DNA from 2 places in the Streptomyces sp. NBC_01142 genome. Region 1 is predicted to be linked to the other one. Evidence: riboswitches for the same ligand, from Rfam matches in the RefSeq annotation. Region 1 holds a riboswitch; the other holds the start of a gene.
What was found. A riboswitch is a leader RNA that binds a small molecule or an ion and turns the genes downstream of it on or off. The one in region 1 is predicted to bind cyclic di-AMP.
Positions count from the first base shown of each region.

Region 2: another riboswitch for cyclic di-AMP. It lies ahead of OG883_RS30515 (M23 family metallopeptidase); the one in region 1 lies ahead of OG883_RS27905 (transglycosylase family protein).

Region 1 covers NZ_JAPEOR010000002.1:2,306,805-2,313,886, forward strand. The annotation lists gene OG883_RS27890 (DUF501 domain-containing protein) at 1-235, opposite strand, end outside; gene OG883_RS27895 (septum formation initiator family protein) at 331-813, opposite strand; gene eno (phosphopyruvate hydratase) at 917-2,209, opposite strand; gene OG883_RS27905 (transglycosylase family protein) at 2,462-3,145, opposite strand; cyclic di-AMP (ydaO/yuaA leader) riboswitch at 3,149-3,322, opposite strand; gene OG883_RS27910 (transglycosylase family protein) at 3,589-4,503, opposite strand; gene OG883_RS27915 (cytochrome P450) at 4,626-5,861, opposite strand; gene OG883_RS27920 (nucleoside triphosphate pyrophosphohydrolase) at 5,858-6,871, opposite strand; gene OG883_RS27925 (SurA N-terminal domain-containing protein) at 6,891-7,082, opposite strand, start outside.
Region 2 covers NZ_JAPEOR010000002.1:2,859,535-2,866,616, forward strand. The annotation lists gene trmB (tRNA (guanosine(46)-N7)-methyltransferase TrmB) at 1-175, shown strand, start outside; gene OG883_RS30505 (PrsW family intramembrane metalloprotease) at 332-1,627, shown strand; gene OG883_RS30510 (aldo/keto reductase) at 1,691-2,638, opposite strand; gene OG883_RS30515 (M23 family metallopeptidase) at 2,842-3,903, opposite strand; cyclic di-AMP (ydaO/yuaA leader) riboswitch at 3,915-4,072, opposite strand; gene OG883_RS30520 (PP2C family protein-serine/threonine phosphatase) at 4,330-5,517, opposite strand; gene OG883_RS30525 (hypothetical protein) at 5,791-5,955, opposite strand; tRNA gene OG883_RS30530 (tRNA-Met) at 6,093-6,166, opposite strand; gene OG883_RS30535 (hypothetical protein) at 6,266-7,082, shown strand, end outside.

The sequences.
Region 1 (7,082 bases):
CCTCGAGCGTGCCGATCGCCGACGCCGCCCGCGGGCAGGTCAGGTAGTACAGCGTCGGGAACGGGGTGCCGTCGGGGAGGCGCGGAGCGGTCTCGACGACATCCGGCTGTCCGCACGGGCAGCGATGCGCGATCGCGCGCAGACCGCGCGGCGGGCGGCCGAGCTGCTCCTTGAACGCGGCGATGTCCGCGTCGGTCGGCTCGGTCGGGTCGGTGGTGGGAGGAGGGGTTTCCATGCCTGCCTTGTTCGCTTCTGCTGCTCTGGGGTTCTGCGGATCCTGCGGATCTGCGGTTCAACGGGGGCTACGTGCGCCACGGGTGGTGCTCGGGGTTACGGGTGCTGCTTGCGGTCGGCCTTGTCGACGCCGTCCCAGACGTTCGAGTACCAGGGGCGGTCCGCCGCCCCCTCTTCGGAACGGCGCCTCTCGGCGGCCTCGGAGCCGATCATGATGTAGCCGGTCTCCCCCGGATGCACGAGATGGAGGTGCTCACGGGCCAGCCGCTGGATGTACATGTCGTCCTGGAGGCGCGCCTTCTCGTCCCGGAGCTGCTCCACCACCTCCCGGGCCTCGTCGATGCGGCGCTCCTGGTCGGCGATGTCGGCACGCTGGGAGACGTACTGACGCATCGGATACGCGAGCGCGACAACCAGGGAGCAGACGATCAGCGCAAGGAAGGCCGCCCGGCCGGTGAGCCGGGAGCGGCGGGCCTGCCGGCGGTTCTGGGAACGGTAGACGCGGGCGGCGGTCTGCTCACCGAGCAGCCGCAGGCTGGTCGCTGTGGAGAACCGGTCCCGGTCCCCTCTGCGTGCCATGGTCTCGCCCTCCCATTACGCGCGTACGTCCCCGGACACGGTACGGGACCGCGGCCGGGGACGTACGTACGACTGGCTAGCGCTCAGCCCTTGCCCCGCTCAATCAGTTCGACGAGCGAAACCGGGGGAAGGCGCTGCGCCCGGCGTACACCGCGGCGTCGTCGAGGATCTCCTCGATGCGCAGCAGCTGGTTGTACTTGGCGACGCGCTCGGAGCGGGCCGGGGCGCCGGTCTTGATCTGGCCGCAGTTGGTGGCGACGGCCAGGTCGGCGATGGTGACGTCCTCGGTCTCGCCGGAGCGGTGGGACATCATGCACTTGAAGCCGCTGCGCTGCGCGAGCTCCACGGCGTCCAGGGTCTCGGTCAGCGAGCCGATCTGGTTGACCTTGACGAGCAGCGCGTTGGCGGCGCCGTCCTCGATGCCGCGGGCCAGACGCTCCGGGTTGGTGACGAAGAGGTCGTCGCCGACGATCTGGACCTTGGTGCCCAGCTTGTCGGTGAGGACCTTCCAGCCGGCCCAGTCGTCCTCGAAGAGCGGGTCCTCGATGGAGACGAGCGGGTACGCCGCGACGAGCTCCTCGTAGTACTCGGTCATCTCGGCGGCCGAGCGGGACTTGCCCTCGAACTCGTACGAGCCGTCCTTGTAGAACTCGGACGCGGCGACGTCGAGCGCGAGCGCGATGTCCTTGCCCGGGACGTAACCGGCCTGCTTGATGGCCTCGAGGATGAGGTCCAGGGCGGCGCGGTTGGAGTCGAGGTTCGGCGCGAAGCCGCCCTCGTCACCGAGACCGGTGGACAGACCCTTGGTCTTCAGGACGGACTTGAGGGTGTGGTAGACCTCGGCGCCCCAGCGCAGGGCCTCGGAGAAGGACTCCGCGCCGATCGGCGCGATCATGAACTCCTGGATGTCCACGTTGGAGTCGGCGTGCGACCCACCGTTGAGGATATTCATCATCGGAACGGGCAGCAGGTGCGCGTTCGGGCCGCCGAGGTAGCGGAAGAGCGGCAGGTCGGAGGCCTCGGAGGCGGCGTGCGCCACGGCGAGGGAGACGCCGAGGATGGCGTTGGCGCCGAGGGAGGACTTGTCCGGGGTGGCGTCCAGGTCGAACATCGCCTGGTCGATCAGGCGCTGCTCGGTGGCGTCGTAGCCGACGAGCTCCGGGCCGATCTGCTCGATGACGGCGAGGACGGCCTTCTCGACACCCTTGCCGAGGTAGCGGTTCTGGTCACCGTCGCGGAGCTCGAGAGCCTCGAACGCACCGGTGGAGGCGCCGGAGGGAACAGCAGCACGACCCGTGCTGCCGTCGTCGAGGCCAACCTCGACCTCGACCGTGGGGTTGCCTCGGGAGTCCAGGATTTCCCGGGCTACGACGACGTCGATGGACGGCACGAGCATCTCCTTATGGGATGTGACGCTATGAGGTGCAGGGTCTCATTGGCCTTGCGGCAAGAGCCTAACCGGCTCCGGGACATCAGCCGGCCGATGCCCGCCCCCTGGGACGAAAAAGCGCATGAACAGCCGCGTACGGGAGAAAGCGCACCGAACCTACCTGCCGGTAATGGGTTCGCGTGCCGCTGACAGGCAAAACCCCGGCCCGGCGCGTACGGGGGAATAGGCGCCGGACCGGGGGGCTCTGGGGCCCGGGGGTCAGCTCAGGTGGAGCTGCTGGCCCGGGTAGATCACGTCGGCGTCGTCGACGATGTCCTTGTTCAGGTCGAACAGCTTCTTCCAGCCGCCCTCGACCTTCTTCTCCTCGGCGATCGTGCCGAGGGTGTCGCCGGCCTTGACCTTGTACTCGCCGTCGCCCTTCTCGAAGCCCTTGGCGGCGGGCTTCGCGGCCGGGGCGGGGGCCTCGGCGCGCTCGGAGCGGGTGGTCGGGGCCTCGGCGCGCTCCGGGGCGGGAGCCGGGGCCGGGGCCTGGGACGGCTCGGCGGAGCCGCCGTCGTTGGCGGCGTTGGACAGGCCCACGCCACAGCTCGGCCAGGCACCCTTGCCCTGGCCGGCCAGGACCTTCTCGGCGACCGCGATCTGCTGGGACTTGGAGGCCTGGTCGGCCGACGCGGCGTAGGCGGTGCCGCCGTACGCGGCCCAGGTGGAGGACGAGAACTGCAGGCCGCCGTAGTAGCCGTTGCCGGTGTTGATGGACCAGTTGCCGCCGGCCTCGCACTGGGCGACCTGGTCCCACTCGGACGTGGTCGCGGCGGAGGCGGAGGTCGCGCCGAGCAGCGGGGCGGCCACGGCCGCACCGGCGACACCGGCGAGCGCGGCGATACGGGAAGCGCGATGGAAAACGGTCGGGCGACGGTGCTTGCCATTGCTGAAACGCAGCATGGAACTTCTCCTCACCGACGCCTACGAGGTGAGCTGTCGGGTTCGGGCCAAGTGAGTTGCCCGGCCGCGCGTCCAGCGCGCAGCTTCACCCCAAGCCGTGATCGGCCGTTCATCCTCAACGGCCGGGTCCGGCGCTTACCTTGGGTCCCCCGCTCCTGCCTTCGGCGCTCTGAGCGACGAGTACTCCCCCCGACCGACGGCAGGATTCGGCGTGACGGTCAGTGGTGCCCGCGGTGGCGAGCGGTTCCGACCGTAAACACAGCGCTCCCCGATGTTCAAAAGAGGAACATCGGGGAGAAAACACCCATCTCGCCACTCGGGGAACTCTCGTTTCCGCAGGTGAGGGGCGGAAGCAGCGGTTCCGCCGGGCAAGCTGCACCAGTTGGGGCAAAGAGACCCTTGTCTCACTTACACAGAACCGGACATAAGACCGCGAACTGCCGCTACTTCAGGTCCAGATCGAGGCTCTGGCCAGGGAGGATGAGGTCGGGATCCGCACCGAGGGCCTGCTCGTTCGCCTCGTAGATCGCGGACCAGCCGCCGGGCACCTCACGCTCGTCGGCGATGGCCCAGAGACTGTCGCCGGGGCGGACGGTGTACTCGCCGGGATCGACGTCCGCGACGCCGGCCGTGTCACGCGCCGGACCGTCACCTCGCGAGGCATGACGACCCGTTTCGCGCTCATTGTCCGTATTGCCCGGCTCGACCTTCTCCGGGGCGGGCCCGCCGCGGTGCTTGCCGCTGCCGGCATCCGTGCCCGCCTCGGCGGAGTCGGGTGCGGCCGACTCGGCGGGCCTGGCCGGCTCGGTGGCCTTCTTGGGCGTGTCCGACCCGGCGGGCGAGGGCTCGGTCGACGGCTCAGCGGACCCGGAGGGCTCGGTGGCCTTCTCGGGTGTGGCCGACCCGGCGGGGGCGGACGGCTTCGCCGGAGTGCTCTGCCCATCCGACGGCAGGCCGCCCGGGTCGACGCCGGTGTCGGCACCGTCGTCCGTCAGCCCGGCGATCGGCGAGCAGCTGGGCCACGCCTCGGGGCCCTGCGCGGCGAGGATCTTCTCCGCGACCGCTATCTGCTGGGAGCGGCTGGCGAGATCGGCTCGGGGCGCGTACGTCGTACCGCCGAAGCTCTGCCAGGTCTCCTGCGAGAACTGCAGCCCGCCGTAGTACCCGTTGCCAAGGTCGGCACTCCACATGCCGCCGCTCTCGCACTCCGCGACGCGGTCCCACATGGAGGCGTCGGCGGCGGACGCCGAGGTCGCGCCGAGCAGCGGGATCGCGATGGCCGATCCCGTCACCCCTGCCGCGACGACGAGGGCCGGAGCCTGGCGGGGACGACGATGACGGCCATTGCCGGAGCGCATGCGGTTGCCTTTCGCGTAACTGCCGAGACGACGGTGAAGGTAGCCGCATCGAACGCGAGTCACAAGTCGATACAGCGGAGATCACGCGGAAGTCACAGTTTTGACGCAGCGTCAGATATACGTCAGATGCGCGAAGGGGTGAACTCCACCGGCAGCGTGCGCAATCCACGCATAATGAGCCCCCCACGCCACCGCAAATCGGCCGGATCGCCCGCAAGCCTCAAGTCCGGCATTCTGCTGAGCAGCGTCGCGAGTGCGGTCTGTCCCTCCAGTCGCGCGAGCGGCGCGCCGAGGCAGTAGTGGATGCCGTGCCCGTACCCCAGATGCTGGTTGTCGCGCCGGGAGAGATCGAGGGTGTCCGGAGCGGTGAAGCGCTCCGGGTCCCGGTCCGCGGCCGCGAGGACGACCAGTACGGGATCGCCCGCCGCGATCCGCTCCCCGCCGAGCGTGAGCGGCTCGGTCGCGAACCGCCAGGTCGCGAGCTCCACGGGCCCGTCGTAGCGCAGCAACTCCTCGACACCGGTGGCGAGTAGACCGCTCTCCCCCTTTGCCAGGGAGGCCTGGAGCCGCTCGCGCTGCTGCGGGTTGCGCAGCAGCGCGTAGACCCCGTTGCCGATGAGATTGACCGTCGTCTCGAAGCCCGCGAAGAGAAGGATGAAGGCCATCGCCGCGGCCTCGTTCTCGGTGAGGTGCTCGCCGTGGTCACTGGCGCGGATCAGCCCGGAGATCAGGTCGTCACCCGGCTCCACCCGCTTCCGGTGGATCAACTCCGCGAGATAGCCGCGCATCTTCTTCACCGAGCGGGCAACTCCGCCGCGCGGCCCGCCACCGTGACGGATCATCATGCCCGCCCAGTCGCGGAAGTCGTCCTGGTCCTCGCGCGGGACACCGAGCATGTCGCAGATGGCATAGATGGGGAGCGGGAACGCGAACTCGTGAATCAGGTCAGCCTCCCCCTTCTCGATGAATCCATCGATGAGCCGGTCGGTCAACTCCTGCACCCGCGGGGCGAATTCGGCGACCCGGCGCGGGGTGAACGCCTTCGACACGAGCCGCCGCAGCCGCGTGTGGTCGGGCGGGTCGATGTTCAGCAGATGCGTCATCAGCTCCGCCTTGCGCTCGCCCGGGATTCCCGTCTTCCCCCTGGCGTGCGCGGGCTCGGCGTGGTGCGCCGGATTCTTCGACAGCCGCTGGTCGGCGAGAGCCTGCCTGGCATCGGCGTACCGCGTCACCAGCCATGCCTCGACCCCGCTGGGCAGTGTCGCTCTGTGCACCGGCTCGTGCTCGCGCAGCCAGGCGTACGCCGGATACGGATCGGTGGCGAACTCCCAGGTGAACAGCTCCGGCCGAGCGCTCACTCCTGCCCCTCGGCGGCACGGACCGCGTCCCGGTAGGCGCGGGCGGCGGCGCGCAGGGCGGCCTCCGGGTCCTCGCCGTTCGCCTCCGCGCGGACGGCGAGTGCGAGCAGGGCGTACCCGATGCCCTCGCCGGCGGGCAGCGGCACCTCGAGGCCCGCCGTCCGTACCCGCGAAGCCAGCTTGGCCGCCAGCGCGAGGCCGGGCTGGCCGAGCGGGATGCCGTCGGTCACCGAGTCGCGCTGCTTCTCGATCGCCTTCGTACGGAGCCAGTGCTCCCGGACCTCCTCCGGTGTCTCGGCGGTCGCGTCGCCGAAGACATGCGGGTGGCGGTGGATCAGCTTCTCGACGATCGTCCCGGCGACGTCGTCGATGGAGAACGGCTCGGCCTCGTCCTCCTGCGCGATGGCCGCATGAAAGACGACCTGCAGGAGTACGTCCCCGAGCTCCTCGCGCAGCTCGTCGCGGTCGCCGTCCTCGATGGCCTCGACGAGTTCGTACGCCTCCTCGATGCCGTACTTGGCGAGTCCCTCGTGCGTCTGCTGCGAGGACCAGGGGCACTCGCGCCTGATCCGGTCCATGACCTGGACGAGGTCGAGGAGACGGGCGCCGGGCAGGTCGTACGAGCCGGGCAGCAGTTCCAGGTCCGGCATCTGCACCCGGCCGGAGCCGGCCAGCCGGGCCAGCCCGTCGGTCAGGGCCCGGTCGCCCTCGCCGGAGGGCAGAACCACGATGGTCCGCCCTTCCCCAGGGCCCTCGGCCCCGGCGCCCCCGGCCCGGGAGGTACTCCCGGCACAGGCGTCCACCAGCTCCTCGGCGGTGAGCGCGGTGTGCTCCACGGTGATGCCTGCCTCGCGCAGATACGGCAGCTGGGGGTGCGCCTCGTCGGCGCACACCACCCGGTCCGCGGCGTGCAGCGTCTGCCATGCGGGCCAGGACAGCAGTCCGGGTGCGACGCGATGGCTGGCGGTCAGCAGAACGATGCGGCCGGCGGCGGGTGCTTCTGTACTCACCCGTCGAAACTACCCTGCGCTACGCACCCGCCTCGACGGGCTCCTGCTCCTTGGTCACCTGGGTGATCCACGGGGCCTTGTAGCTGCCGAGCTCCAGCTTCTGGTCGTCCCAGGTGCCGAAGCGCGGGTTGACGTCGATGTCGAGCGACCTGGCGGCGGCGGTGAAGGCCTCGTTCAGCTTCTGCTGGCCCTCGGGACTGTTGGTCGCGCC
Region 2 (7,082 bases), 550 kb from region 1:
CCGTCCCGGCTTCCGCCCCCTGACCCGCTTCGAGGGGCAGGGCCTGGACAAGGGGCACAAGGTCCACGACCTGTTGTTCCGCCGCCCGTTGCGGGACACGCCCCCCGACGGTCAAACCGACGCACACCACGACATATCCCCCGAAGCACACCGGGACGCACCACTCGGCGCATAACCCGACGCACCACTCGACACACAAGACGCACCACTCGACACACCATTCGACGTGTAACCCCCAGTAGTACCGCGGACGTCATCGCCAGTTGTCAGTGCGCCTCGTTAGGGTCATTGGGTGTCCGATTCGCCCCCGCACCACTCCCCACCGCATCCGGTGGTTCCGGCGTGCGAGCAGCAGCCGCTGTTCGACGCCGTGCCGGAGCGTGCCCACTGGCGCTACAAACCCCGCCGCGCGTCCCGGCTCTGGCGCAGCAAGGCGGTACGGGCCGGGGTGCTGATCACGCTCCTCGCCCTCTCCGGTCTGATGATCCTCGCGCTCGTCCGCGAACAGACCGGCACCCACGGCTTCCTGGTCGGCCTCGGTCTTGCGACCCTGCCCGTCCCGCTTCTGGTGGCCGCCTTCCGGTGGCTCGACCGGGTCGAGCCCGGCCCCTGGCGGAATCTGCTCTTCGCCTTCGCCTGGGGCGCCTGCGCCGCAGCCCTGGTCGCGATCATCGCGAACACCTTCGCGACCCGCTGGATAGCCACCGCCACCGCCGATCCGGCGAGCGCGGACACCCTCGGCGCGACCGTCATAGCTCCGGTCGTCGAGGAGAGCGCAAAGGCCGTGGCAGTCCTGCTGATCTTCATTTTCCGCAGACGGGACTTCACCGGGATCGTCGACGGCGTGGTCGTGGCCGGCATCACCGCGACCGGCTTCGCCTTCACCGAGAACATCCTCTACCTGGGCAGTGCCTTCGGCGAGGACCAGGAGATCGGCACCTCGGGCCTCGCCTCGGTGACCGCCGCGACCTTCTTCGTACGGATCGTCATGTCACCGTTCGCGCATCCGCTCTTCACCGTGCTCACGGGTATCGGCTTCGGGATCGCCGCGCTCGCCGCGCAGCGCCAGAGGATCCGCCGGGTCGTCCTGCCGCTGCTGGGACTCGCCCTCGCGATGGGCATGCACGCCCTGTGGAACGCCTCGGCGTCACTCTTCGGCCCGTGGGGGTTCTACGCCGTGTACGGGGCGTTCATGGTCCCCGCCTTCGGCCTGCTGACCTGGCTGGCGATCTGGACGCGGCAGCGCGAACTGCACACGATATCCACCGAACTGCCCGCGTACGCCGCGGCCGGCTGGCTGACGGATGCGGAGCCGCGCGCCCTCTCCTCCATGCGGGCGCGCACGATGGCGCGCGACTTCGCCCGGCACAGGTACGGACCGGCCGCCGCGCACACCGTGTCGGAGTACGAGCGGTTCGCGACCTCCCTGGCGTTTCTGCGCCATCGGGCCCGCCGGGGTGCGGCGGGCCCGGACTTCATGGCGCGCGAGCAGGAACTGCTGCACCACCTGTGGCAGCGCAAGGAGGCGGCCGGTCCGGCGCTCACGTACGCGGCGCGGGCGACGGGCCGGGTGCGGGTGCCGCCGCCGCACCGCGACTACAGCGGCCACAACCCGTACCGCTACTAGCTACTCCCGACCCGGCCCGTACGGCCACTACGCCCCGTCCCGCCCGTCGCCCCGTCCCGCCCGCTACGGGGCAGCGGCCGCCGTCAGCTCGGCCAGCTCCTCCGCCGTCAGCTCCAGGTCCGCGACGGCCAGCAGGGCGGGCAGCTGCTCCACCCTGCGGGCCGAGGCGATCGGCGCGGCGACCGTCGGCTGCGCGGCCAGCCAGGCCAGCGCAACAGTCGCGATCTCGGCGCCGCGCGCCCCGGCCACGGTGTCGAGCGCGGCGAGCACCTTGAGGCCCCGATCCGTCTGCAGGTGCCTGGCCGCACTCCCGGCCCGCGGGCTGTCCACCGACGTATCCGGCCGGTATTTGCCGGTGAGGAAACCGGACGCGAGCGCGTAGTAGGGGACGGCGGCGAGTCCGGCGCGGGCGGCCGTGTCCTGGAGCTCCCCCTCGTAGGTCTCCCGGGAGACGAGGTTGTAGTGCGGCTGCAGCGCGACGTAGCGAGCGAGCCCCTCGCGCTCCGAGAAGTCCAGCGACGCCTGCAGCCGTTCGGCACTGAGGTTGGAGGCGGCTATGGCGCGCACCTTGCCCTCCCTCACCAGCTGGTCGAGGGCGATGATGATCTCCTCGACCGGGACGGACGGGTCGTCGAAGTGCGTGTAGAACAGGTCGATGCGGTCGGTACGGAGCCGGCTCAGCGACGCCTCGGCCGCGGCCTTGATCGTCGTGGCGGAGAGGCCCCTGTACTGGGGGTGGGCGCCGACCTTGGTGGCGACAACGATCTCGGAGCGGTTGCCACGCGCGGCCAGCCAGTCGCCGATGACGGTCTCGGACTCGCCACCTGCGTTGCCCGGCACCCACGAGGAGTAGCTGTCGGCGGTGTCGATGAAGTTGCCGCCCGCGGCGGTGTAGGCGTCGAGTACGGCGAAGGACTGCGCCTGGTCGGCCGTCCAGCCGAAAACGTTGCCGCCGAGGGCGAGCGGGAACACGGCGAGGTCGGAGGAGCCGAGGGTACGGAGTGACATCATGCGTTGATCAACGGCCGTACCAGGGCGGGCTATTCCGGCCGGCGGGCCCGCACAGCCCGGCAGCCCTGGCGTCGGGGGTGTACGCCAGGGCTGCCGGGGAATACGAGAGCTGCGCGCGGCACCACGAAGGCTGCCGTAGTGCCGGAGTGCTCACATGCCGTGGAGACAGGTACTCGGACAAGTCCCCGGGCAGGGACAGGGACTCAGACGGAGAGGCCCATGCCGCGCAGCCACGCCATCGGGTCGACGCCGTCGCCGGACGCCGTGTGAACCTCCAGGTGGAGGTGCGGCCCTGTCACATTGCCGGTGGCGCCCACGCGACCGATGACATCGCCGGTGCCGACCTTCTGCCCGACGCTGACGGCGATTGAGGACTGGTGGCTGTACGAGACCTCCGTACCGTCCTCGAGCTCCAGCACCGTGTGGTAGCCGTACGAGCCGGACCAGCCCGCCGACTTGACGGTGCCACCGTGCACGGCCTTGAGTGGCGTGCCCGTCGGGGCGGCGAAGTCGAGACCCGTGTGATACCCGGAGGACCACATCGAACCGGACTGACCGAAGGTAGAGGTGATCGTGTACGAGGAGAGCGGGACGGCGTAGCTCTTGGCAAGCTCGGCGAGCCGATCAGCCTCGGCCTTGGCCGCCGCGGCCTCCTCGGCCTTCCGCTTCTCGGCCTCGACCTTGGCCTCCGCCTCGCTCTGCTGCTTCCTCGCCTCGGACGCGGCTTTCTCGGCGGCGAGCTTCTCAGCGGCTGCCTTCGCTTCGGCGTCCGCCTCGGCCTGCTGCTGCTCGGCCTGCTGGAGGATGCGGGCGCGCAGTGCCTCACCCGCGCTGCTCGAGCCTTGGTCCGCTACGCCCGTGGTGCCCGAGCCGGTGTCGGCGGCAACCGTCATGGCGGTGAGCGGGGCGGCGTTCGCGATCCCCGCATCGCCGTCGGCGTCGTCGGACATCAGGGAGCCCACGCCCGGCAGGGACTTGGCGTCGGGGAGGTTGTCCGAGATCGAGTCGGGAAGCGAGATGGAGACCGCAGGCTTGTCCTGCGCGGTGGCGATGCCGCCCGCGCCGACCGCTGCGATCACACCGACGCCGAGGACCGTGGAGCTACGCGCGAGTCCGCCGCGCTGCTTCAGGACACGGTGCCGACCGCGCACCGGACGGACGGAGTCCTCGGTGGGGTTCCATTCCTCCCAAGTCCGCTCCGCTCCCTCGTCACCGAAGTAGTCAGTCGCGAAGGGTGCTTCGGGGGCAGGTTTGTTGGACGCCACGGAGGCGTGCTCCTTTCCTTCCTTCTCGCCTACCGGGTTAGCTGACGGGTTCGGAGCAGGAAGGTCTCCTACGAGCGCCTCGGCCGCCGAAAAAAAGCGGCAAAGAATGCCCGATTCACCCCAATTGGTGGTTCCCCGGTTCCCTTGCGGGATTCGGCGCGTGCGCACGGTGCCGTCTCTTGCGACGACTGGGACGACCGCGCTGCGTTATCGAACGTTAATAGACTCGGGGGCCGGATTCCAAGCTGTTCCGAGTGATCATTAACGACTTTGATCACGACTTACCGGGACACAAGGGGCCGGAAGCGGGCGACTTGATCGCCCCTCAGGCAGGCTCCGTATCTGACGGTGCATCACATGCTATGCGGAGGGGTATCTTCCGACTACGCACCGTGCGGATCTGCTGATCCTCAGGTCTGCTGATCCTCAGGTCTCCCGCTCCTCGGCCCTGTCCGCCGTGCCGACCCGGACGGTCGTTTCGGCTTTGACGACCGGCACGGTCCTGCGGCGGTCCTGCTGCCCTTCCGCGGGGCGGCTGACCGCCAGCAGCGCCATGTCGTCCGTGGACCGGCCACCCGTGTACCGGCGCACGTCGGCGACCAGCGCGTCCAGCAGCTCCTCCGGCCCGGGAAAGATCCGGCCGCCGAGCCGCCCGGCGGGGTCGTAGAAGACGCCGTCCGCGTCGCGCGCCTCGGAGAGCCCGTCCGTGTAGAGGAGCAGCGTGGCCCCGGCGGGGTACGGATGCTCCTCGGCCCGGTCCGGCAGCATCCCCAGGTCGCCCATCCCCAGCGGCAGCGCGGCCACGGTCGGCTCCAGCATGTCCAGGTCCCCGTCCGCGTACAGCATCAGCGGCTGCGGATGCCCCCGGTTCACCACCCGCACCACGCCCCCGCCGCGCGGGACCTCGGCGAGTACGGCCGTGGTGAACCCCTCGAAGATGTCAAGGGTGTCCCGCCGTGTCCCCTCACGGGCCAGGGCACGCTCCAGTCGCTCGGCAACGCCCTCCAGCGACCTCTCCTGCTCGGCGGCCTCCCGGAACGCCCCGATGACGACGGCCACCGCCTCGACTGCCTCCATCCCCTTGCCGCGGACGTCGCCCACGACCAGCCGCACGCCGTACGGGGTGTCCTGTACGGCGAAGAGGTCGCCGCCGATGAACGCGTCCGCCTGCGCCGCCTCGTACCGCGCGGCGACCTGCAACCCGCCGATCCGGTCGACGGGGGTGGGCAGCACGGCACGCTGGGCGGTCTCGGCGATGACGCGGGCGGAGGCGAGCCGCTCGCCGCTGCGCATCACGACCCTGTTGATGAGCAGCGCGAACCCGGCGACGGTCAGCACGGTGAACAGCTCGGTGTACGCCGGGACGCGGCCGATGGTGCCGTTGTAGATGTGCAGGCCGAGCACGGCCGCGACCGCCGCGATGCCGGTCAGCAGGGTGGTGCGCCAGGAGAAGAAGGGGGCGGCGATCAGCGGAGCGGCCGAGAAGAGCGGCGCGGCCGTGAACTGGGGCGGGGTCGCGAGGTCGTAGACCAGCCCGCCGATGATCAAGAGTGTGGGCAGCGCCCGGACGAAGCGGCGAGCCTTGTTGATGCCGGCCTTGTCTCGCTGCCCCACCGCTGTTCTCCTGCCAGTCCACCCACGGCCACGGCTGCGGACGGAACCGCGCCCTTCGCCCTACCCAGGCTGGCCGCAGCGGCGCCGGGCGGCGACTCGCCTTCGGCCAAGTGGGCGACAGGAGATGGGGACGGACGGAAGCGTACGGGGGGGCAGCCTGGGGCGTACGGGAGCAGACGAGCGCGTACGGGCCAGGGCCGGAGCGCACGGAGCACGGCGCCCAGCCGACTCCGGTCGGCTCCGATCGGCCCCGTCGGCACCGGTCAGCTGCAGTCAGCCGCGGTCCACCCCGAGGGCAATGACCCCGACCAGGCCGGCGGGCGCGAGCACGCGCCCGTCGCCGCCACCGCCACCGCCGCCGGCGCCCTGCCAGACACCGATCAGCAGGGCGCAGAGGGCGAGCAGCGCCGCGACGGCAGAAGCCGTCCGGGCCGCCACCTCACCATCCTGATCACGCCGAACATCCCGAACGCATTGATCACTCATAGCGCACGCGACACTACTCCACGCATTCACGGGACGGCATACGACAACGGCCCGGCACTCTCATCGAGTGCCGGGCCGTAGCCTGCAAGTAGCGGGGACAGGATTTGAACCTGCGACCTCTGGGTTATGAGCCCAGCGAGCTACCGAGCTGCTCCACCCCGCGTCGGTAAACACAACCTTACGCCATCCGGAGCAAGATCCACACCATTGATGAGTACGAACGCTCTGTCGCCCCTCCTGCCACTCCGCCACCATGCTCCGCATGGGGGAAATCGTGAGGGAGAGCAGGGAGCAGAGCCAGCAGGGTGAGCGGGGCGAGAAGACCTGGGCCCTGACTGCGGGACATCTGCTGCTCGTCTGGTTCTTCGGTTCGGCGGTGGCGCCCGCCCTGGGTTTCGCGATAGTCGGCGCCGGGTGGGGCGGCGGCATGCCCGCAGCGCTGATCACCCTGCTCGTCGGCGGGCCGGTCGCGGTCGCGGCGCTGGCCGCGCTGGGCCGGCTCGCACGCGGCATGGTGCCGCTCTGCGCGACGACAGGCGGCCTCATCGGCTGGGCGGTGACCGTCTTCGCAGGCGGCACGCTGGGTGCGATCGCCGGGGCGGCCGCGTGGACGACGGAGGAATTCGGCAGGGGCAGCGCCGAGGTGCTCATTCCGCTGAGCGGCATCCCGTATGCGCTGACCGCCGCGTTCTTCGTCCCGGGCCGGGCCGTACGCCTCACCTCGGCGGCCGCGCTCGCCGGGACCCTGGCCTTCGCCGCGTACACCCTCCACCAGGCGCGTGAACGCGACACGTTGAACGAACTCCTCGCGGGCGACCCACTCTCCCGCGAACAGCGCCTGCTCATCGACCCGCCCGGCGACTACGAGTTCGAGGAGGACAGCGGCACCCTCGGCCCGACCGATTTCCGCGTCCACTTCACGGCGGGCGGCGGACAGGGCGCGTCTCCCGGATTCCCCTACCAGGTCACCGAACGCCGGGACGGCGACTGCCCCGAGGACCTGCCCGGCCGGATCAGCTGCGAGGACGTCGGTGACGGTTTCACCGTGGTCACCCAGCGACACGACGACGGGGATGTGT